Regions from separate parts of the Lysinibacillus sp. FSL K6-3209 genome, predicted to be linked through region 2. Evidence: riboswitches for the same ligand, from Rfam matches in the RefSeq annotation. Region 2 holds a riboswitch; each other region holds the start of a gene.

Region 1 (7,989 bases), 1.6 Mb from region 2:
GAAGGCCGTTTCTTCTCAGCGGGTGCAGACATTAAGGAATTTACAGAAGTTGAGTCTGGAGATGAATTCACAAAGCTTGCAGGCAATGGGCAACAAGTATTTGAACGTGTTGAAACGTTCTCAAAACCTGTTATTGCAGCGATTCACGGTGCGGCACTTGGCGGTGGTCTCGAACTAGCAATGAGTTGCCATATGCGCTTTGTAACGGAATCTGCGAAATTAGGGTTGCCTGAATTACAACTAGGTCTTATTCCAGGCTTTGGTGGCACACAACGTTTACCACGTTATGTTGGCGTAGCGAAAGCAGCGGAGATGATGTTTACAAGCGAACCTATTTCAGGAGCAGAAGCTGTGCAATGGGGCTTAGCGAACCGTGCATTTACCGATGAATCATTACTTGAGGAAACGCTAAAGATTGCTAAAAAAGTCGCTAAGAAGAGCCCGATCGCTTTGAAAGAAGCAATTCAAGCATTGCAATATGCGAAGCCGGCTTCATTCTATGAAGGTATTGAAGCAGAAGCTAAATCCTTTGGTACGGTCTTTGTATCAGCAGATGCTAAAGAAGGTATTCAAGCATTTATTGAAAAACGCGAGCCTGTGTTTACTGGCAAATAGTTTTCCATCAGTGTAGGTAACGACTGAAAGGGGAGTTCATCTACGTTGAAAATATATAATATTTACAAGTTTACTTGGAAATTAAAAAACGTTGCAGGGGGTATGAATATATGAATATTTTTGCATTAATTAAACGTACGTTTGATACAGAAGAAAAAATCGTTGTGTCAGGTGGTAAAATCCAAGAGGACGGCGCTGAATTCATTATTAATCCTTATGATGAATATGCAATTGAGGAAGCAATCCAAGTTCGTGACGCAGCTGGTGGTAAAGTAACAGTTGTCACAATTGGTGGCGAAGACGCAGAGAAACAATTACGTACAGCGTTAGCCATGGGTGCTGACGAAGCGGTTCTTATTAATACAGAAGATGATCTAGATGAATTAGATCAAAATGCAGCTGCTTATATTTTAGCTGAGTACTTAAAAGATAAAGAGGCGGACTTAATTTTAACAGGCAATGTGGCAATTGACGGCGGTTCTGGTCAAGTAGGTCCACGCGTTGCTGATTTATTAGGCATTAACTATGTAACAACAATTACAAACCTTGAAATCGATGGCACATCTGCAAAAATCGTGCGCGATATCGAAGGAGATTCAGAAGTAATTGAAACATCTTTACCACTTTTAGTAACTGCTCAACAAGGTTTAAATGAGCCACGTTACCCATCTTTACCAGGCATCATGAAGGCGAAGAAGAAACCGCTTGCAGAGCTTGAATTAGATGATTTAGATATCGATGAAGATGATGTTGAGGTAAAAGTAGAAACAGTCGACATTTACTTGCCAGCTCAAAAAGCAGCAGGTCGTATTTTAGAAGGCGAGCTATCTGCTCAAGCAAAAGAGCTAGTCAACCTACTTCATTCAGAAGCGAAAGTAGTTTAAGTCATTTGTTAACGCAAATCGAATCTTAAAGGGTAACGGAGGGAATATACTATGTCAAAAAAAGTATTAGTATTAGGTGAAGTTCGTGAAGGAAGCTTACGTAATGTATCTTTCGAGGCAATTGCAGCAGCAAAACAAATCGCTGATGGCGGCGAAGTTGTAGGCGTACTTTTAGGGGATGCGGTTGCAGGGTTAGCAAGTGCATTATTCGAGCATGGGGCAGATCGTGTTGTGACAGTGGAGCATCCACATTTAAAACAATATACATCAGATGGCTATGGACAAGCTTTATTAGCTGTTATCGAGCAAGAAAATCCAACAGGCATCGTATTTGGTCATACAGCTAACGGTAAAGATTTATCGCCTAAAATTGCGAGTAAATTACAAGCAGGACTTGTTTCTGACGTCACTTCGATTGAAGGTGCCGGTGACGATGTAGTCTTTATCCGTCCAATTTATTCTGGTAAGGCTTTTGAAAAGGTAAAAGTAAAAGATGGCGTAGTGTTAGCTTCTATCCGTCCAAACAATATTGCACCTTTAGAAAAAGCGCCAGGTAAAACAGGTGATGTATCGTCTATTACGGTTGATATTACAAACTTACGTTCCATCATTAAAGAGGTTGTACGTAAATCTTCAGAAGGCGTAGATCTTTCAGAAGCCAAAGTGGTAGTAGCAGGTGGTCGTGGTGTTAAATCAGAGGAAGGCTTCGAACCGCTAAAAGAATTAGCAGATTTACTTGGTGGTGCAGTTGGTGCATCTCGTGGAGCATGCGATGCTGAGTATTGTGATTATTCATTACAAATCGGTCAAACGGGTAAGGTTGTGACACCAGACCTTTATATCGCAGCAGGTATTTCTGGGGCTATCCAACATTTAGCGGGTATGTCAAACTCAAAAGTCATTGTAGCGATTAATAAAGATCCTGAGGCAAATATCTTTAAAGTAGCAGACTACGGTATCGTAGGAGATTTATTCGAAGTGATTCCATTGCTAATTGAAGAATTTAAAGCGTTAAAAGTGAACGCATAAGCTAGGGGTCTTCCCTAGCTTTTTTAATGCTTGAGAGAAGAAAAAATGGGGAATAGTGAAATAGGGGAACAGGATGCCGATTGTATGTAAAGCCTAAATTAGACATTGCAGGCAGATTGTTCGCTCAACATAAATTAACCATGCTATACTACAAACATAGTAAGTTTAAGGAGGATTTCAAATGGCAATTGTACATGCAACAGATGCGACGTTCCAAGATGATATTAAAGAAGGCTTAGTATTAGTCGACTTTTGGGCTGCTTGGTGTGGACCATGTAAAATGATTGGACCAGTTCTTGAAGAAATGGATGCTGCGGGTAGTGCTGCTAAAATCGTCAAAGTTGACGTAGATAACAACCAAGGTACTGCTGCACAATACCAAATCATGTCTATTCCTTCACTGCTTTTATTCAAAAATGGTGAATTAGTAGACAAAACTGTTGGTTTCCAACCAAAAGAAGCATTAGAAGCTTTCATCGCAAAACATGCTTAATTCGTAAAAAAAGAGCTGAGCCATCTTTAGATGTGCTCGGCTTTTTTTCGTTATATAATAAAAGAGAAGCAACCGTTAAATGTTGATATTTGATATCCGTTTAGGCATCGCAAATGGCGCTTTTATTTAGCATCAAAAAAAGGGGGCAGGTAGGCGATGAATGATTTAATTAAACGAAAGCTTGATATTTTACCAGATCAGCCTGGCTGCTATTTGATGAAAGATCGACAAGGGACAATTATTTATGTAGGTAAGGCAAAGGTGCTAAAAAATCGAGTGCGCTCCTATTTTACAGGAACACACGAAGGCAAAACACAACGCCTTGTTGGCGAAATTGAAGATTTTGAGTATATTGTGACTTCATCAAATTTGGAGGCACTTATTTTAGAGTTGAACCTTATAAAGCTACACGATCCTAAATACAATATCATGCTTACGGATGATAAAACGTATCCGTATTTGAAAATTACGAACGAGAAATATCCACGACTTATTACAACACGTAAAGTAAAAAAAGATAAGGCGAAATATTTTGGTCCTTATCCAAATGCTTATGCAGCAAGTGAGACGAAAAAACTGCTGGATAGACTATATCCACTGCGAAAATGTGTGCAATTACCAGCCAAGGTTTGCTTGTACTATCATATGGGACAGTGTTTAGCTCCATGTGTAAAGGATATCGATGCTCACATCTATCACGATATGATTGAAGATATGACGAAGTTCTTAAATGGCGGTGTTGAGACAGTAAAAAAAGAACTGGAGGACAAGATGCTAGTTGCTGCAGAGCAACTAGAATTTGAGCGCGCGAAGGAGTTCCGCGATCAAATTGCACATATTGAGACGGTTATGCAAAAACAAAAAATCGTGTCTAGTGATACGACCAACCGTGATGTCTTTGGTTATGCAGTTGAAAAAGGTTGGATGTGTGTGCAAGTGTTTTTCGTTCGTCAAGGCAAGTTAATTGAAAGGGATGTCTCCATTTTCCCAATTTATCAGGACGTGGAGGAAGAATTTTTAACGTTTGTCGGACGCTTTTATGAAAAGCTAGAGCATATTAAACCGAAAGAAATTTTCATTCCACAGGCTATTGATGCGGCAATTTTAACCGAATTATTAGGGGTTAAAGTACTGACACCCAAGCGAGGGCAAAAGAAAGAGCTAGTTGATTTGGCTATGAAAAATGCGGAAATTGCTGTGGCAGCTAAATTCCAATTGATTGAACGACAAGAAGAACGGACAATTGGCGCATGCGAAGCACTAGGCGAAGCAATGGGCATTTCAGCACCACTGCGCATTGAAGCATTCGATAATAGTCATATGCATGGTACGGATGCAGTATCAGCAATGGTTGTTTTTATTGATGGTAAACCAGCAAAGAAAGAATATCGTAAATACAAAACACGAACAGCCGCAAAACATGACGATTACGGGGCAATGCAGGAAGTGATACGACGCCGTTACACGAGGGTATTAAAAGAAGGCTTGCCATTGCCCGATTTAGTGCTAATAGATGGCGGTAAAGGACAGATGGAAGTGGCACGAGAAGTGTTGGAAGATGAACTTGGTCTTGTTATTCCAATCGCTGGTTTAGCAAAAGATGATAAGCATAATACATCTCAACTCTTATTCGGAGATCCGCCTGATGTTATCGCATTAAAACGAACGAGTGATGGCTTTTATTTACTTCAACGTATTCAGGATGAAGTGCACCGTTTTGCTATTACATTCCTACGTCAACAGCATGAAAAAAATGCTATTCAATCTGTACTCGATGGCATTGAAGGTGTTGGACCGAAACGAAAGCAACAGCTATTGAAGCATTTTGGCTCAGTTAAAAAGATTCGTGAGGCGAGTGAGCTTGCCCTTCAAGAAGCAGGAATGCCTGCAAACTTAGCGAACATTATTTACACTTATTTTCAGCAGCAGACGTTGTCAAAGGATTAGACATATGCTAATGTTGGAATAGAACATGGCAATGGTAATACCATTATGTTCTAACGATCCTTGTATGAACGATTGTGCAGTAAAGCATAATAACGCAGTATTTTCGTAAAGGGAAAAAATTACATTTCACTATTTTAAGTGATGATAGAGGTGCAAGGTTCAATAGTAGCACATCGAAGGATGGACAAATCCAGTGATGATGTGTGAAAGGGGAGCTTGCCGAAGTGAAGTATCGTTGTTCCGATACTTTGCTGGTTTTGCATTTAACAGATGTAGGACTGTCGAATCTTGACGTTTCGGAGAGCTATCACACATGCGCAAGCTATTTTATTGTACATGTTGCAGGCAGCTTTCACGTTATGTGAGGGCTGCCTTTTTGCTGTTCTAGAAACGAATCTAAAAAAGGAGAATGATAAAAATGGCAAGTATTATATTGAAATTTGGTGGACCTGCAATCGCCTCAACAGAGCGGATTCAGGAGGTCGCTAAAATTGCAATGGCAAAAAAAGAGCGTGGCTATGATGTAGTAGTAGTGACAGCAGCGATGGGCCGTACAGCTAAAGACTTAACGAAAATGGTACGTGCATTATCAGATGATGCCTCTAAACGTGAGATGGATGTACTGTTATCGACGAGCTCACAACTATCAAGTGCACTATTTGCAATCGCTTTGCAAGAGGCCGGTTATGATGCAGTGTCATTAACTGGCTGGCAAGCTGGTGTGCAGACAGATGCAAAACATTTTAATGCACGTATTGATCAAATCAATGTTCGTCGCATGCAAGGGCATATGACGCAAGGACAAATTGTTGTCGTTGCTGGGGAACAAGGGATAAATGCTGCCAACAATATTACAACACTTGGTAAGGGTGGAGCGGAAACGACAGCAGTAGCCATTGCAGCAGCATTAGATGCGGAGCGTGTTGAGATTTATACAAATGTCGATGGTGTCTATACAGCTGATCCAAGTCATATTGAAAAAGCGAGAAAGTTACAGGAGATTTCCTATGATGAAATGTTGGAACTTTCGCATTTAGGGTCACATATTCTACATCCACGTGCAGTGGAGTTGGCAAAAAAATTCCAAATACCAGTAATTATTCGTTCAAGTGTAGTGGATACAGTCGGTACTTTATTGAAGGAGGAAGTTGAAATGGAGAAAAATTTAATTGTACGTGGTGTTGCTTTCGAAGCAGATATTATTCGTTTAACAATCGGCTATGATACATATTCTACTGCATCGTTAGCAGATATGTTTGCGATACTGGCAGAAAACCGCATTAATGTTGATATTATTGTTCAAGCTATTATTGAAGGTGTGAAACCATCTGTATCCTTTACCATTTTAAAAGAGGAATTCGCTGAAGCTTTACGTGTGTTAGAAAATAGTAAATTGTCGCTTGGTTTTAGCTTTGCTGATTTTGAGATTGGCTTAGCGAAAGTTTCGATTATTGGATCTGGGATGGCATCGAATCCTGGAGTAGCTGCCAGAATGTTTGATCGCTTACGTCGAGAGGATATTCCAGTAAAAATGGTGAGTACGTCGGAAATTAAAGTCTCTGTTGTTGTACCGCAAGACGAAATGATTCGTGCTGCCAATGCATTACACGAGGAGTTTAATTTAGAAGAAGAGATTCACAAACAGTAACTACTATATAAAAATGATAAAAGGCATCAAGAGTAACATCTTGTTGCCTTTTGTCTACACGCATAAGGTTTGCTTTTCTACCAAAAAAATCCTTTAGACTTTTATTCATTTGTTATTGTATTCATAATGCGTTCTTTAACATCCCATTTGACTGTAAACGTGACAAGCTGTTGTTTTTCACGCTTCTCATCATAACATTCAGTCAAGTAACCTTTTACTTGCTGAATTTGTTCAGCAATAAAGCCTGCTTCAAGTCTAAAGCTACGATTTTGAATTTGTAAAAGGGTTGGTTCATTCACTAAATGGAAAATACGTCCATCTTTAGACTCCTTTGTCAATACTAGAGTACCCCAGCACGCATCTGCGAAAAATGCGATAAGTTCATCTTGACTTTTACAAGGAAACTTCCGCGCAAGCTCCTTGCCAGCCCAATATAGTACGTCATCCTCATGTTTACCGAGTATTGAAGATAGGACATGATCACGAATTAACTCATATCCAAATGATGAGATAGTATTAGATGGATTATTTAACATAGAAATCCTTCTTTCTTAGAATTTTCTTATAATTTAGCACCAATAAAGTAATGATAGATTTTTCGAGAAGAAACGACACGTTATGTACTAGATTACTTCTTTAATAAGGTCTAGCAAAAACTCTATGTTACCTTGACGCTCGTAGCTCTTGAGAGTACAATAAACATGTCATAATATTGTACCATGATGAAATACACAGTCAATGGAGTATCATTTACAAAATGATGACTTCTTTTGTTGTGCTATTTTAAGTACTAAGGGGGGTAACAGTCTTGTCGAAAGATCGAGAGTTTTTATGGCGTCGCTTACATTCTCTACTTGGGATCATTCCAGTAGGTCTGTTTTTAACGATGCACCTATTCATTAACTTTACAGCAACAGGCGGAGCAGAAAGTTACAATGATGCTACCGCAGTAATGGAAAAAATTCCATTTCTTATCCTAGTTGAGTGGATTGTCATCTACATTCCATTAATGTTCCACGCATTTTATGGTGTGTTCATTGCATTCACAGCTACACCAAATACAGGGCGTTTCAGCACATACCGTAACTGGATGTTCTCATTACAACGCTTCACAGGTGTATTTTTAGTAATTTTCATTGCATGGCATATTTTCCAAACTCGTATTCAAAAAGCGCTTGGTACACACGTTGATTACGACATGATGGCAAATATCGTTGCAAATCCATTTATGCTTGGATTCTACATTGTTGGTATTTTATCAGCAACTTTCCACTTAACAAATGGTTTGTGGTCATTCTTAGTAAGCTGGGGTATTACACAATCACCACAGTCTCAAAAGATTGCTACTTATGTAACAAACGTTCTTTTCGTAA
Region 2 (7,989 bases):
TCCACCACTGGTCATTATTGCATCTGGCGTCAATGCAACCTATGCGCTTGTATTAAGCCAAGTCATCCTGTCATTCGGTATTGCTTTTGCGCTTATCCCGCTTGTGATGTTCACAAGTAAAAAGGACATTATGGGTAGCCTCGTCAATCACCGTATCACAACAATTCTTGGCTGGTGTGTCGTTGTCATCGTCGTAGCGTTAAATATTTACCTATTATGGGAAACGCTATTTGCTTAATAAAATAAAGATGAAATAATAGAAAAAGTGTTAAAGCGACTGCGTCACTTTAACACTTTTTGCTATGACAATTATCTGTTACTGCGGGGTTTATTGGCTGACAGATGTGTACAACAAAAATAAAAACTGCCCTAACATTTAGGACAGTTCTCATTATTATTTATCCACTTTTAAATCACATTTTTGTAGTGGAATCATTTTTGTTTTATGTTTTATTTTATAGCCTAGCCACAATATAACAAAGAGTGGGATACCAATATATGAAACAAGAACGCCATACCAGTCAATTGAATCACCAGTGAATGCTGTATAGTTTTGACCAATGACTACAATCATACATACGGTGAAAGCAAAGAGCGGACCAAATGGATATAGCTTTGCTTTATAAGGTAGTAATTTTGAATCCAACCCTTGTGCTTCAAACGCTCGGCGGAAGCGATAATGACTAAAGGCAATACCAAGCCATGCAATGAAGCCTGACATCCCAGAAGCGTTTAGAAGCCACATATAGACAACGCCATCACCAAAAAATGATGCTAAAAATGCTAGACAGCCTACTGCCAATGTAAGCAGTAATGCATAAATTGGAATGCCGCGACGGCTTAATTTTGTGAAAATTTTAGGTGCATGTCCATCTACCGCTAATTGCCATAACATACGTGATGATGCATATAAACCAGAGTTACCTGCAGACAACATTGCAGTTAAAATAATAGCATTCATTAATGAGGCAGCAAAAGCAATGCCTAAGCGATCGAATACTAATGTAAATGGAGATACCGCAATATCTTCAGATAATAAGCGCGCATCCGTAAATGGAATCAACATCCCAATCGCCGCAATCGCTAAAATGTAAAATAAAATAATACGCCAGAAGACGGATTTTACAGCCTTTGGAATGTTCTTTCCAGGGTCATCCGTTTCGCCAGCAGTAATACCTAATAATTCTGTTCCTTGGAACGAGAAACCAGCTGCTAAAAATATACCGAATGTTGCAAGGAAGCCACCATGGAATGGACCATCACTTATAAAGAAATTCGTGAAACCAACCGGTGCTTGCCCTCCTAAAATACCAAAAATCATCAATAGGCTGACGATAATAAAAACAATAACAGTCGCCACTTTTATCATGGCAAACCAATATTCACTTTCACCATAGCTTCTAACAGATAGTAAATTGAATGTTAGTACAATCATAATAAATACTACTGTCCATAATGCAGAGGAGCTATCAGGAAACCAATACTTCATAATAAGCGAAACAGCTGCAATTTCTGCTGCAATTGTGATCGCCCAGTTATACCAGTAGTTCCAACCAAGGGCAAAGCCAAGAGCAGGATCTACGAATTTTGTTGCATACGTACTAAATGAACCCGATGACGGCATATAAGCTGCCATTTCGCCCAAGCTAGTCATTAAAAAGTAAACCATTATACCGATTAATGCGTAAGCAAGTAGTGCACCACCTGGTCCAGCCTGTGCAATAGCGCCACCACTTGCTAAAAATAGCCCAGTCCCAATAGTACCGCCTAATGAAATCATCGTAATATGACGACTTTTTAATTCTTTTTTCAGCTTCGGTGCTTTATGGCCGAGCTGATTAACTTTTATCTCACTCACGTTAAAGCTTCCTTCCTTTTATAAGAGGCAAAAAAATGCCATCACATGAACGTTGTGATGGCTAAGTAAATCCTCTGTTTCTTCAAAATGATAGCGCAACACGTTGTCCAACGTGACAGTTCTGTTCCTTTCGGAGACAGCCCCAGCATGAGGTTTTCAAGTCCCCTCACACTTCGGCGATATTTCCTTTCAGCTAACATCTTTAATGCTTGTCATTTCCATTAGCGTACTCATAAATACCGCGACCTCTACCTCAATACAAACATGAGGCATATAATTATTAAATTTATGATGTGTCTTAGTTTAACATACGACCTTAGACATTTCAATAAAACGATTAATGTTCCGTATTTTATGAATTTTCTACTATTTTTAATAGTGTGATAAAGTGTTATAGTGGTTCGAATTATAATTGTTCTATCAGGGAGGTACTAGTTTTGACAACGAACGAACAATCTACTTATCCTAGCAAAAAGATTAACTGGAAGGGAACAACCCTACTGTTAGTTATCGGTGTGATTTTTCTTGCATCCACATTACGTATGCCCTTAACAGTAGTAGGGCCAATTATATCCTTTATACGTGAAGATCTTGGTATATCCAATGTACTTGCAGGCTTTCTTACAACGATCCCATTACTTGCATTCGCAATTGTATCCCCTTTTGCACCCATCGTTGCAAGAAAACTCGGACTTGAATTAACACTATTTTTATCAACAATTTTATTAGCTGGAGGCATTGTCCTACGTTCACTTGGAACAACGGGATTACTCGTATTTGGTACAATGATTATCGGTGTCGCCATTTCATTTGGTAACGTCCTTATTCCAGGTCTACTAAAATTAAAATTTCCATACCATGTTGGTTTACTAATGGCGTTTTTTACAATGTCTATGAATTTAACAGCAGGGATCGGGGCTGGTATTAGCTACCCTATAGCCAATGCAGTGCTGGGCTGGCAAGGTGCACTTGCTATTGCTTTAGCGCTAGTCATATTAACAATTGTGATTTGGCTACCCCAATTAAAATTTAATAAGCCCGAATCAACTGTAATCTCTACAAAAGCGCGTATACCGTTGTGGAAATCACCAGTTACTTGGGCAGTTACCGGGGCAATGGGACTACAATCGTTATTATTTTATACTACCGCAGCTTGGATTCCTGAAATTTATATTGCACAAGGCGTAGCCGCGGATCGTGCGGGTTGGATGTTTTCCATCATGCAAATCTCACAAGTGCCCATGGCATTAGTTGTGCCTATAATCGCTAGCAAAATGACATCCCAGCGACCACTCGTTTTAATGTTTACAGCATTTTATATCATTGGTTTTACAGGCGTTGTGATGGAATGGACTAGTCTTGCTGTGTTGTGGATGATATTGCTTGGCTTAGCAGGTGGGGCTTCATTTGCACTTGCCATGATGTTCTTTACATTACGTACACGTACGGCTTTTGAGGCGGCAGATTTATCTGGCTTTGCACAATCCTTAGGTTATTTATTAGCCGCAGTCGGTCCAATTTTATTTGGCTATTTACATGATTTATTTGGCGGCTGGAATATCGCTGGGTGGCTATTTGTTGCCGTTACAGCTCTACTCTTCTTCTGTTCATTTAGAGCTTCTAAAAATGAATATATCAATTAATAAGAGGCAGTTCATTTTCTACAATGAGCTGCCTCTTTATCATTAGTATGGGGGTTTTTGGTAAAAATAATTAGGTGTATGATAGACATTTACATACGGCTTATGGAAAATATGTGTCGTTGCAGGCGATAATGGTGGAATCAACCAAGTCCAGTTGCCTGTTAAATCGCGCCCTGCCTTGTGCTCTGCTTCTTCAAATAGCTTAAATTGCTGTGCTGCGGTATGATGATCAACGATACTTACGCCATCTTCTTTAAAGGAATGAAGGACAGCAATATTTAATTCTACTAGCGCACGATCACGCCAAAGAGATGCTTGCTTTGTTGTATCAAGATTAAAAATTTCTGCTATCTTCGGTAACATATCATAACGGTCATGATCAGCTAAATTCCGTGCTCCAATTTCTGTCCCCATATACCAGCCATTAAAGGGGGCTGCCTGAAAGTCAATACCCGCCATTTGAAAGCGCATGCTCGATATAATTGGCACCGCATACCACTTCATTCCTAGTTCTCCTACCCCTGACTGCTCAGGATGACGAATCGCAACCTCTAATACATCTTCACTTGGGATTGGAAACCATTGCGGTTTACGGCCATCTACTTGGATCACGAGTGGTAGCACATCAAATGCTGTTCTTGCTCCTTGCCAACCAAGTGACTCGCACACTTTTGTAAATGGCACCGAATGGGAATCACCAATAATCCCTGCTTCTGTTTCATAACCTGCATAACGTATAAGCTGATGATTCCATATTTTTACTCTATCAGAGGCAAATACCGTTATAGTCGGACGAATCTTACCACCATTTGTTGCATATCGAATATGGTGAAGTAATTTCTCAAAAATAGCATGCTCATCTAAAACCTCACGTGCATCCTCAACATGAAGTGATTGCCAAAATAATCTCCCAATACATTTATTACTATTACGCCATGCTACTCTCGCTCCAAAAGTAAGCTCTTCCGTTGTAGGAGTATATGCGCCCTCTGTGACAACTTGCTGTAATCTATTTGTAAGCCATTGTTCCGACTCATTTTGTTCCAATTGATAAAGTGCTAAAAAACGTTGTATCTCTTGTAAATTCATGTCGTTTTCCTCCATCTATCCCCATATTAGATGAACAGCATACAATTCACCACGAAAAAATCCGTAAGAAAACATACATCTTTTATATATGAAATACTTTGTTCAAATTTAAACGAAAAATTAAAAATTAGATGATTTACGCAATACTGAATGCCTTAGTGATAATAATTAAATACTTAAAAACACAAAAAAGCATGTAGCAACAATATGCTACATGCTTGATGACCCCTACGGGATTCGAACCCGTGTTACCGCCGTGAAAGGGCGGTGTCTTAACCGCTTGACCAAGGGGCCGTGGCTCCGAAGGCAGGACTCGAACCTGCGACAACCTGATTAACAGTCAGGTGCTACTACCAACTGAGCTACTTCGGAATATCTTTATAATGGGCCTAAATGGACTCGAACCATCGACCTCACGCTTATCAGGCGTGCGCTCTAACCAGCTGAGCTATAGGCCCCTCTTGGAGCGGGTGATGAGAATCGAACTCACGACATCAGCTTGGAAGGCTGAGGTTTTACCATTAAACTACACCCGCAAAAAGGATGGGTCAGGACGGAATCGAACCGCCGACACTTAGAGCTTCAATCTAATGCTCTACCAACTGAGCTACTGACCCGGAAAATGGAGGAGGTAGAGGGATTCGAACCCCCGCGCGGTGTTACCCGCCTGTCGGTTTTCAAGACCGATCCCTTCAGCCAGACTTGGGTATACCTCCGGAATGAAACAATTATGGTGGAGCCTAGCGGGATCGAACCGCTGACCTCCTGCGTGCAAGGCAGGCGCTCTCCCAGCTGAGCTAAGGCCCCATTTTTTAAAAAGATGGTCGGAATGACAGGATTCGAACCTACGACCCCTTGGTCCCAAACCAAGTGCTCTACCAAGCTGAGCTACATTCCGTTCATTTATTGGCGCGCCCGGCAGGAGTCGAACCCACAACCTTCTGATCCGTAGTCAGACGCTCTATCCAATTGAGCTACGGGCGCTAAATATTAAAAATGGTGCCGAGGGCCGGAATCGAACCGGCACGGTAGTCACCTACCGCAGGATTTTAAGTCCTGTGCGTCTGCCAGTTCCGCCACCCCGGCACATTTGGAGCGGAAGACGAGGTTCGAACTCGCGACCCCCACCTTGGCAAGGTGGTGTTCTACCACTGAACTACTTCCGCATGTGCATAAGATTATTTATTCTGGCAATTATAAATTTGAAATATAGATGATGCGGGTGAAGGGAGTCGAACCCCCACGCCTTGCGGCGCTAGATCCTAAGTCTAGTGCGTCTGCCAATTCCGCCACACCCGCAAATATGATGAGCCATGAAGGACTCGAACCTTCGACCCTCTGATTAAAAGTCAGATGCTCTACCAACTGAGCTAATGGCTCATATTAAGAAATAAATGGCTGGGGTACTAGGATTCGAACCTAGGCATGACGGAATCAAAATCCGTTGCCTTACCGCTTGGCTATACCCCAATATTTTATTATGGGGCGACTGATGGGAATCGAACCCACGAATGTCGGAACCACAATCCGATGCGTTAACCACTTCGCCACAACCGCCATATGTAATATAACAGTAGTCTAACCTAAAAAATTTGGCAGGGGCAGTAGGAATCGAACCCACACCAAAGGTTTTGGAGACCTCTATTCTACCGTTGAACTATGCCCCTATTGAATAAAGAGCTGGTGGAGGGGGACGGATTCGAACCGCCGAACCCTAAGGAGCGGATTTACAGTCCGCCGCGTTTAGCCACTTCGCTACCCCTCCAAGGGATGGTGCCGGCGATAGGAGTCGAACCCACGACCTACTGATTACAAGTCAGTTGCTCTACCAACTGAGCTACACCGGCAAATAAGGACGGTCCCGACCGGGATCGAACCGGCGATCTCCTGCGTGACAGGCAGGCATGTTAACCGCTACACCACGGGACCTTAATTTTATTTGGTTGCGGAGACAGGATTTGAACCTGTGACCTTCGGGTTATGAGCCCGACGAGCTACCACTGCTCCACCCCGCGATAATAGTAATTTCATAATAAATAAATGGTGGAGGATGACGGGCTCGAACCGCCGACCCTCTGCTTGTAAGGCAGATGCTCTCCCAGCTGAGCTAATCCTCCACATAAAAAATAAGCGAAGCGACGTCCTACTCTCACAGGGGGAAGCCCCCAACTACCATCGGCGCTAAAGAGCTTAACTTCCGTGTTCGATATGGGAACGGGTGTGACCTCTTTGCCATCATCACTTCACTTATTCAGTTGAAAGAACTCGTTCTCTCAAAACTGGATAAACGTTCATTGAATGTTTCAAACTTTTTTGGTTAAGTCCTCGATCGATTAGTATTCGTCAGCTCCATGTGTCACCACACTTCCACCTCGAACCTATCTACCTCATCGTCTTTGAGGGATCTTACTTACTTGCGTAATGGGAAATCTCATCTTGAGGGGGGCTTCATGCTTAGATGCTTTCAGCACTTATCCCGTCCACACATAGCTACCCAGCGATGCCTTTGGCAAGACAACTGGTACACCAGCGGTGTGTCCATCCCGGTCCTCTCGTACTAAGGACAGCTCCTCTCAAATTTCCTACGCCCACGACGGATAGGGACCGAACTGTCTCACGACGTTCTGAACCCAGCTCGCGTACCGCTTTAATGGGCGAACAGCCCAACCCTTGGGACCGACTACAGCCCCAGGATGCGATGAGCCGACATCGAGGTGCCAAACCTCCCCGTCGATGTGGACTCTTGGGGGAGATAAGCCTGTTATCCCCGGGGTAGCTTTTATCCGTTGAGCGATGGCCCTTCCATGCGGAACCACCGGATCACTAAGCCCGTCTTTCGACCCTGCTCGACTTGTAGGTCTCGCAGTCAAGCTCCCTTGTGCCTTTACACTCTACGAATGATTTCCAACCATTCTGAGGGAACCTTTGGGCGCCTCCGTTACCTTTTAGGAGGCGACCGCCCCAGTCAAACTGTCCGCCTGACACTGTCTCCTGCCCCGCTAAGGGGCATGGGTTAGAATTTCAATACAACCAGGGTAGTATCCCACCGACGCCTCCTTCGAAGCTGGCGCTCCGAGATCTCTGGCTCCTACCTATCCTGTACAAGTTGTACCAAAATTCAATATCAGGCTACAGTAAAGCTCCACGGGGTCTTTCCGTCCTGTCGCGGGTAACCTGCATCTTCACAGGTACTATAATTTCACCGAGTCTCTCGTTGAGACAGTGCCCAGATCGTTACGCCTTTCGTGCGGGTCGGAACTTACCCGACAAGGAATTTCGCTACCTTAGGACCGTTATAGTTACGGCCGCCGTTTACTGGGGCTTCAATTCGCAGCTTCGCTTGCGCTAACCACTCCTCTTAACCTTCCAGCACCGGGCAGGCGTCAGCCCCTATACGTC
Region 3 (7,989 bases), 2.0 Mb from region 2:
ATGCAGATTCTCATAAAGCAGCTCAGTCTGCTGTTATTGAAGAAGCAGTGGCTGAAACGATTAAAGTTAAATAAACATATCAACATTACTGGAAGCTGGGCTACTTGCCTAAGGCGGTAGCCCTTTTATGTGCATTATGCACGTTAATCAAAGGAGGAAATGAAAGTGGCTGAAATTAAAGTCCCTGAATTAGCAGAATCGATTACAGAAGGTAGTATTGCACAGTGGGTTAAAAAAGTGGGCGACCGCGTTGAAAAAGGTGAATTTATCGTTGAACTTGAAACAGATAAAGTAAACGCTGAAATCATCTCTGAAGAAGCTGGCGTATTAACACAAATTTTAGCTGAAGAAGGCGATACTGTTCTTGTAGGTCAAGTAATCGCAGTTGTTGAAGCTGGCGAAGGTGCAGCACCAGCTGCAGCACCAGTTGCAGTAGCTCCAACACCAGCAGCGCCACAAGCAGCAGCTCCAACACCAGCAGCGCCACAAGCAGCAGCTCCAACACCAGCACCAGTTGTAGAAGAAACTTCAGGTGAGCGTGTTATTGCGTCTCCTGCAGCACGTAAACTGGCTCGTGAAAAAGGTATTGACCTTGCAGCTGTATCTCCAGTAGATCCACAAGGCCGTGTACGTGTACAAGATGTTGCAGCTCATGGTACAGCACCAGTGGCAGCACCACAAGCAGCGCCAGCAGCACCAAAAGCAGTAGTAGCTGTTGACGAATCTCGTGTAACAATTGAAAAAATGAGCCGTCGTCGTCAAACAATTGCTAAACGTCTATTAGAAGTGAAGCAATCAACAGCGATGCTTACAACATTCAATGAAGTAGATATGACAAACGTAATGGCATTACGTTCACGTAAAAAAGAACAATTCTTTGAGTCAACTGGCTCTAAGCTTGGTTTCATGTCATTCTTCACTAAAGCAGTAGTGGCTGCTCTTAAAAAATACCCATATGTGAATGCTCAAATCGTTGGCGATGAAATTCACTTAAATAACTTCTTTGATATTGGTGTAGCTGTATCAACTGAAGAAGGTTTAGTAGTACCAGTTGTTCGCGATGCTGATCGTAAAAACTTTGCTGAAATTGAAGATTCAATTGCAGATTTAGCTAAAAAAGCTCGCGATAAAAAATTAGGTATCGCTGATCTTCAAGGTGGTTCATTCACGATTACAAATGGTGGTGTATTCGGTTCATTAATGTCAACACCTATTATGAACGGTACGCAAGCTGCTATTTTAGGAATGCACTCAATTAAAAAACGTCCAGTAGAAGTGAACGGTGAAGTAGAAATTCGTCCTATGATGTACTTAGCACTATCTTATGACCACCGTATTATCGATGGTAAAGATTCTGTAGGCTTCCTTAAAACAGTTAAAGAATTACTTGAAAATCCAGAAGATTTATTACTAAATTCTTAATACAAAAAAATATGTATTAGAGCCCTGCAAACTTAACGGTTTGCAGGGCTTTTTGTTGTCCATGTATAGGCAGGAATCGGAGGAATTAGGTAAGGTTATAAAGGAATAGTCTAAATTTTGTATTATTAAGTTAGTCTAAAGGCCTTTAAAATAGAAAGATACTGAATCTTTTGTATGGTCAGTGGTGTTGAACATAATAATAATTTATGAAAAAATATAAAATAATAATTACAATATTTCTACTTTCTTAGATGTAATTTATGGATTTTAGAAGGATAATAACCTAATTTTGTCATTAGTCAGAAAAATGATAAAACTATCTTGACGAATAGACTAGCTTTATAGTAATATCTAAATATCAATTAAATAAACAAACCTCACTGTTAACTATGTGAGGTAGAGGCGCGGTATTTATTAGTCCATTGCTGAGTTAAAGCAAGCGAAGACGTAATGGAGAAGGAAATATCGCCGAAGTATAAAAGGAGCTCGTACTTTTATGCTGGGTCTGCAGTGAATAAGTGCAGGACTGTCCTAGTAAATCTAATTCCAGTTTACTAGGTTGTGCTATCTCAGAATGATGGAAATTATAGTGAGGATTTGGGCAACTGTCAATAAAAGGTAAGACCTAAGTTCAAAACTTAGGTCTTTTTTTGTACAGTTGCTTTATTTTTTTTACAGAAAAGGGGAGTTTTAGATGAAAAGAAAATGGTTGCTATTTATGTTAACGGCAATGACAGCGATTTTGTTAGCAGCTTGTGGTACTGGAGACAAATCGGAAGACAAAGCATCAGGCGATGCGGCGAAAGAAGAAGCAGGTGGAGAATTCCGTATAGGTATGGAAGCAGGTTATCCTCCATTTAACTGGACACAGCAAGATGATGCAAATGGTGCAGTAAAAATTGCTGATAATGCAGAATATGCAGGCGGCTATGATGTACAAATGGCGAAAAAGATTGCTGAAGGTTTAGGAAAAGAATTAGTTATTGTCAAAATGGAATGGGATGGTTTAGTTCCAGCTCTACAATCCAAAAAAATTGATGCGATTGTAGCCGGAATGTCTCCAACTGAAGAACGTAAACAAACAATTGATTTTACAGAAAACTACTATACTTCTGATTTCGTCATGGTAATTAAAAAAGGTAGTAAATATGAAGATGCAAAATCTATTCAAGATTTTTCAGGTGCAAAAGTGACTTCACAGTTAAATACGTCTAACTACAATGTAATCGATCAAATTAAGGGCGTAGAAAAACAAACAGCAATGGAGAACTTCTCTGCAATGCGTGTCGCTTTAGAAGCAGGCAAAATTGATGGTTATGTAGCAGAGCGTCCAGAAGGTATTTCTGCTGCAGCAGCGAATGACAAATTTACATTTGTATCATTCGAAGAAGGCTTTGATACAGATATTTCAAATACTTCGATTGCAGTTGGTTTACGTAAAGGTGATGCAAGTCTAGATAAAATCAATGAAATCCTAAAAGGTATTTCAGAAGATGATCGCCAAAAAATTATGGAAGAAGCAATTCTTCAACAACCTGCAGCACAGTAATTTAGTTGGGGTTGCGCCAAAATGGAAAATAGTATACTGGAAGTACTTCTAGTATACTATTTTTTGATTTAGAAGTTTGAATCTTACGTAATGCGATAGGGGTCAGCTATCATCAAAGGCAATAGTATGCTTGGAGCATATATGGGGTAGCCTCAATTATTTCCGTTTATATAGAAGGGTGGCACCTTCTGATAAATGTTCATGTCTATGGTGTATTTCACATAATTTGAATAAAGCAACATCATTCAAATGAAGAGATGATTTCGCTAAGGCATATTTGATATCAAGCAACAACGCGTTGTTAGGAGGAACATCATGAGTTTAGATTGGATCATTTCTATTATAGAAAACAACTGGCAAATGTTTTTACGAGGTGCGTATTATACATTACTTATTTCAATTATCAGTACAGTCATTGGTGCATTTATCGGATTTTTTATTGGGATTATGCATACCATTCCAGTACGTAAAAAAGGTATAAAATATTATGTATTAAAATGTTTTAATTTTATACTGACATGCTATGTAGAATTTTTCCGTGGTACACCAATGATTGTACAAGCAATGGTAGTATTTTACGGTCTAGATATTGCTTTTGGGATTGATATGCACTTTATTACGGCAGGTATTTTAGTCGTTTCGCTTAATACAGGTGCTTATATGGCAGAAATTGTTCGTGGAGGGATTGTTTCCATTGATAAAGGACAGTACGAAGCCGCTTCTGCTATTGGGATGGGCCATGTGCAAATAATGATGTATGTCGTATTACCACAAGTTGCGCGTAATATTTTACCTGCAACAGGCAACCAATTAATTATGAATATTAAAGATACGGCCGTATTAAGTGTGATTGGCGTAACAGAACTATTTTTCCAAACGAAATCAATATCAGGTAATAACTTCCGCTATTTCGAATCATTCTTTGTGGCATGTGTGCTGTACTTTATCATGACATTTACGGCATCAAGAATTTTATTATACGTTGAAAAACGCCTTGATGGACCGGATGCTTATCAAAAAGAATTAAAGGAAATTGACTAAGGGGGACGAACAAATGGCAATCATTCAAATAGAGCATTTAAGTAAATCATTTGGACGTAACCAAGTGTTGAAAGATGTGAATTTTAAAGTAGAAAAAGGAGAGGTTGTATGTTTAATCGGTTCATCAGGTTCCGGTAAATCAACACTCTTACGTTGCATTAATTTACTTGAAACGCCAAACGGTGGCGAAATTATTTATAAAGGGGAAAATATTTTAGACGAAAAGCATAATATTAAAGCTTATCGTACCCATTTAGGCATGGTTTTCCAACAGTTTAATTTATTTAACAATCATAATGTGTTAAAAAATTGTACAGTAGGGCAAGTAAAGGTGTTAAAACGTTCAAAAGAAGAAGCAGAGAAAACAGCCTTGAAGTATCTTAAAATCGTTGGCATGGATCAATACGTCAATGCTAAGCCGCGACAACTTTCTGGTGGCCAAAAGCAGCGTGTAGCAATTGCGCGGGCATTATCGATGAATCCAGATGTGATGCTATTTGATGAACCGACATCTGCGCTAGATCCAGAAATGGTCGGGGAAGTCTTAAAAGTTATGCGGGAGTTAGCGGATTCTGGAAATACGATGTTAATCGTAACACATGAAATGGAGTTTGCGAAGGAAGTTGCAGATCGCGTTGTATTTATGGATAAAGGGGTAATTGTGGAAGAGGGACCACCATCGAAGGTGCTAGTAAACCCAGAACATGAACGTACAAAAGAGTTTTTAAAACGAACGCTGAAGTAAGTTTAGCGTTCGTTTATCTTCAGCATCAATGGATTCAGCGCGTGCTAGCACTTGATAGAATGCTTCAGTCACGTCTGTAATAGGGGAGCTCTCTGTATCAGAAATCTACAAGTAAGCAAGCCCTACCATGAAAAGTCGTGGTAGGGCTTGCGAGTGTTAGAAAAGTATCTTGAAAGAAAAAACAAGTTTCTACAGTTTGAAAAGTCCATAACAAATGGACTCATTTATTTTCTAGAATTCCATTCTGCATATAAAATAAAGCAGATGGCAAATGCAACAGCGATGATAAAAAACCATTGCGGAACACCACCAAAACTCATAACAACACCTCTAGTATCATTTTATTAGGGTAAATGTGTAAATAAAACGTCATTAAGTACAAAATATAGACTTCTATAGTTTTTTCTCCACAAAAGAGCTAAAATCGTATAAAATAAACAATAGACGTTAGCTAAGTGCTAGTAAAGAGAGGTAGAGAAATTATGTTACATTTAAAATGGAAAGATGCGCCAACACTTCGTACGGTTACGTGCAAACATACGAATGCATCAAAATATTTAGTATCCAACGTATTAACAGTAGGAAAAGAGTATGAAGTGAAAAATGAAACAGAAGAGTTCATTTTCATTATTGACAACACTGGTAATATCGGTGGTTACTACAAAGAGTATTTCGCATAAAATGAGTAGGGGTGTCACAGAGAACTTCTGAGACACCCCTTTTTATATTTAGCGACCCAGCAGATTATTCCTTCGTTGTTTTTTTCATCCCCGCAACATCGAGTTGTAAATGTTGTCTATCCTGTTCTGTAGCGGTATGCAAAGCAAAAACATCTTGAATGGCCGTTTTAAGCTCCTGCTGTGTTTCTTTAAATTTCATTACTTGCTGTTCAAAAGTAGGGCTTGTAAAACGCTCATTCGTTCGTGCCAGTCTTTCTTCTAATTGGTTATAATGATGATCCATATTCATGGATAACATCATCGCTAATTGATTTTTCCAAAGCGGAATGAGTGTCACAATTGAAAACTCTATTTTCTCAGCAAGCGTTTGATTAGCTTGTTGAATCATTCGTATTTGAGGGGCAGTTTGTAATGCAACCTGCTGGGACACTTGTAAATCATAAATACGTTGGTCAAGTCTTTCGAGTTGTGCAGTAAAATCATTGAGCTGCTGAACGGCTAGCGGTTGTTTAGTTGTTTGGACAATATCAATTTTTGTAGGTAGTTCTACTTCAATGGCTTGCTGTTTTTTCAACAGTCCAGCTGCAATAGCAGTGGCAAGCTCTTCAAAAAATCCTCTATTGTGTGCATATAGCTGTTCTAACAGTTCTACGTCTTTTAACAGTTGTAGTTGTGCACGTTCGAGTTGAACACCAATTCGTTCGACTTGAATACTAATGCGTTCAAATTCTGTTAACGTTTGTTTGATGCTAGGACTAGTTTTACCGAACATTTTTTTGAAGAAAGAAGGTTTTTTTGGCTCTAATGCCGCAGGGTCTACTCGATCTAATGTTTGCATTAAGGAATCTAGCATTTGACCAATTTTTGTGACATCTTTATCTTTCACTTGGGCGAGCATACGATCTGCAAATTGAGAGACTGCACGTTGAGAGTCTTGACCTAATGATAATACGGATTCAAAACTAGTTAGGTCGATTTGACTTGCATATAAAAGTGCACGACTTTGGGCAAGAGGTGACAATGTCTCATAGGTCTCCATCGCTTCTTGATTTGACGATGCTAAATAGCTTTGTACAAGAGGTGAGATTCCTTGCAATGAATCTAAATGGACGAAAGCATCTCTGTTAGCTGTCATTTTTCCTCGCCTCGCCATTCCAATTGTTCTTTCCGTTTTAAATTGGAACGGTTTGCGAATTCAATTTCCATTTGAAGATGATCGATATCATTAGACAGTGCATCCTTTAAGTCAATTTGAATCGTGGAATTTAAATCCGCTAATGTTTCGCGCGTCTTTGATAATGTAATTTGGATTTCTTTATCTTTGACAGGCTGTTTTGACAGCATTGTATACTTTTCAGTCAATTCAACAGCAGAAGGAAGGTGCGCATAGAAAAATGGCTCCACATTGTAAAACTTTCTTGGATCAGTTTTGACAATTTTGACGATGTTTTTTGAAATACGTGTCATTTCGAGTAATTGCTTAAAGGCTGACACCGAACGTACACGTAAATAGTTTTGGCTTAATGTTTGAATATGTTTGTTAGCTGTCGATAGCTGTAAATCAATATGTTTATACTCATCCTTTGTAATTCCTGCTATGTGCATAACTTTTCTTTTTTGATTGAGTTTTAGCAATGTTGTGCTCGTTGCATATGTTCCAGCGAACAAACAACCACCAAGGAAGAATCCTGGATTTGCCGCAAACGCTGTAATAGAAACAGTTGATAGAGAAATTAAAAGGCTAGCGGTATGTCTTGAGAAAAACTGTCCGATACTGAGCATCGTTTCTTCCTCCTTGCTTTTCAATATGTCTATCTTTTAATACGTTAAAATCGACATAAAGTTTCAATAATTATCTTAAGACTTACATAAATTTTACTGCTAATTGCTAAGTTTCTCAATAAATACACTTGTCTAATGGATAGAATTCGCATTTTAATAGGCGTATATTCTTTATAGTATGTTCGTTTTATAAAAGACCATTAGCAAAAGTCCGTTAATGAGTAGAAAAAAGAAGTCAGACTTAAACAATGTCCGACTCCATACGTACATAACCTTTTAAATCGTCGAAAAGTTCTAAAGTAAAAGAATTTGAATCTGCTTGAAGGCTAACACCCTTTTGAACAAATAGTAGAAATTCATCAATTGCTTTTTTTGAACCTTCTACCTCTACTTCTATTTGCTCTTGAGCATTCAACTTGCAGTAACCTTTCAAGCCTAGTTCTATCGCTTTTTGTTTAATAAAAAAGCGATATCCTGTTCCATAAACATCTCCGAAAAATTTAATCAGCGCTCTCTTGTTCACGCTAAAACCTCCCAAAAAGTAGAGGAGGGTAGTCCCTCCACCTTACTGCATAACACGTTCTTTTTCCAAGTATGCAATTAAATTATTAATATAGAATAGAACACGCTTCGAGGCTTCGTCTACCTCTTTTAAATGGCCATCAGCTTTTTGAATATTACCTTCTTGATATGCTTCCGCAGCCAATTTAGCCGATTTATGCACTTGTAAATGATATGCGTCTAATTCACGATAATCTTGTAAATGACCA

What was found. Region 2 has a riboswitch for lysine ahead of MHH88_RS01520 (amino acid permease). Riboswitches for the same ligand answer to the same signal wherever they lie in the genome.
Region 1: it holds a riboswitch for lysine, as region 2 does, so the genes downstream of both, MHH88_RS16140 (aspartate kinase) here and MHH88_RS01520 (amino acid permease) in region 2, are expected to answer to the same signal.
Region 3: it holds a riboswitch for lysine, as region 2 does, so the genes downstream of both, MHH88_RS11095 (transporter substrate-binding domain-containing protein) here and MHH88_RS01520 (amino acid permease) in region 2, are expected to answer to the same signal.

The regions. Positions count from the first base shown of each region.
Region 1 covers NZ_CP150264.1:3,304,994-3,312,982, reverse strand. The annotation lists gene MHH88_RS16165 (enoyl-CoA hydratase) at 1-615, shown strand, start outside; gene MHH88_RS16160 (electron transfer flavoprotein subunit beta/FixA family protein) at 726-1,499, shown strand; gene MHH88_RS16155 (electron transfer flavoprotein subunit alpha/FixB family protein) at 1,551-2,528, shown strand; gene trxA (thioredoxin) at 2,710-3,021, shown strand; gene uvrC (excinuclease ABC subunit UvrC) at 3,178-4,968, shown strand; lysine riboswitch at 5,106-5,283, shown strand; gene MHH88_RS16140 (aspartate kinase) at 5,387-6,616, shown strand; gene MHH88_RS16135 (YslB family protein) at 6,718-7,152, opposite strand; gene MHH88_RS16130 (succinate dehydrogenase cytochrome b558 subunit) at 7,425-7,989, shown strand, end outside.
Region 2 covers NZ_CP150264.1:275,575-283,563, reverse strand. The annotation lists gene MHH88_RS01525 (Nramp family divalent metal transporter) at 1-238, shown strand, start outside; gene MHH88_RS01520 (amino acid permease) at 395-1,858, opposite strand; lysine riboswitch at 1,942-2,117, opposite strand; gene MHH88_RS01515 (MFS transporter) at 2,296-3,501, shown strand; gene MHH88_RS01510 (nitric oxide synthase oxygenase) at 3,544-4,590, opposite strand; tRNA gene MHH88_RS01505 (tRNA-Glu) at 4,813-4,884, opposite strand; tRNA gene MHH88_RS01500 (tRNA-Asn) at 4,886-4,962, opposite strand; tRNA gene MHH88_RS01495 (tRNA-Ile) at 4,975-5,048, opposite strand; tRNA gene MHH88_RS01490 (tRNA-Gly) at 5,053-5,126, opposite strand; tRNA gene MHH88_RS01485 (tRNA-Phe) at 5,135-5,207, opposite strand; tRNA gene MHH88_RS01480 (tRNA-Ser) at 5,214-5,306, opposite strand; tRNA gene MHH88_RS01475 (tRNA-Ala) at 5,322-5,397, opposite strand; tRNA gene MHH88_RS01470 (tRNA-Pro) at 5,412-5,488, opposite strand; tRNA gene MHH88_RS01465 (tRNA-Arg) at 5,498-5,574, opposite strand; tRNA gene MHH88_RS01460 (tRNA-Leu) at 5,588-5,676, opposite strand; tRNA gene MHH88_RS01455 (tRNA-Gly) at 5,682-5,756, opposite strand; tRNA gene MHH88_RS01450 (tRNA-Leu) at 5,808-5,889, opposite strand; tRNA gene MHH88_RS01445 (tRNA-Lys) at 5,898-5,970, opposite strand; tRNA gene MHH88_RS01440 (tRNA-Gln) at 5,986-6,060, opposite strand; tRNA gene MHH88_RS01435 (tRNA-His) at 6,072-6,147, opposite strand; tRNA gene MHH88_RS01430 (tRNA-Trp) at 6,184-6,257, opposite strand; tRNA gene MHH88_RS01425 (tRNA-Tyr) at 6,272-6,355, opposite strand; tRNA gene MHH88_RS01420 (tRNA-Thr) at 6,362-6,437, opposite strand; tRNA gene MHH88_RS01415 (tRNA-Asp) at 6,447-6,519, opposite strand; tRNA gene MHH88_RS01410 (tRNA-Met) at 6,531-6,605, opposite strand; tRNA gene MHH88_RS01405 (tRNA-Val) at 6,632-6,707, opposite strand; rRNA gene rrf (5S ribosomal RNA) at 6,721-6,836, opposite strand; rRNA gene MHH88_RS01395 (23S ribosomal RNA) at 6,904-7,989, opposite strand, start outside.
Region 3 covers NZ_CP150264.1:2,312,264-2,320,252, reverse strand. The annotation lists gene MHH88_RS11105 (2-oxoglutarate dehydrogenase E1 component) at 1-74, shown strand, start outside; gene odhB (2-oxoglutarate dehydrogenase complex dihydrolipoyllysine-residue succinyltransferase) at 166-1,422, shown strand; lysine riboswitch at 1,812-1,997, shown strand; gene MHH88_RS11095 (transporter substrate-binding domain-containing protein) at 2,117-2,971, shown strand; gene MHH88_RS11090 (amino acid ABC transporter permease) at 3,287-4,012, shown strand; gene MHH88_RS11085 (amino acid ABC transporter ATP-binding protein) at 4,026-4,757, shown strand; gene MHH88_RS11080 (DUF6501 family protein) at 5,240-5,437, shown strand; gene MHH88_RS11075 (toxic anion resistance protein) at 5,502-6,572, opposite strand; gene MHH88_RS11070 (5-bromo-4-chloroindolyl phosphate hydrolysis family protein) at 6,569-7,219, opposite strand; gene MHH88_RS11065 (acylphosphatase) at 7,461-7,742, opposite strand; gene MHH88_RS11060 (globin-coupled sensor protein) at 7,785-7,989, opposite strand, start outside.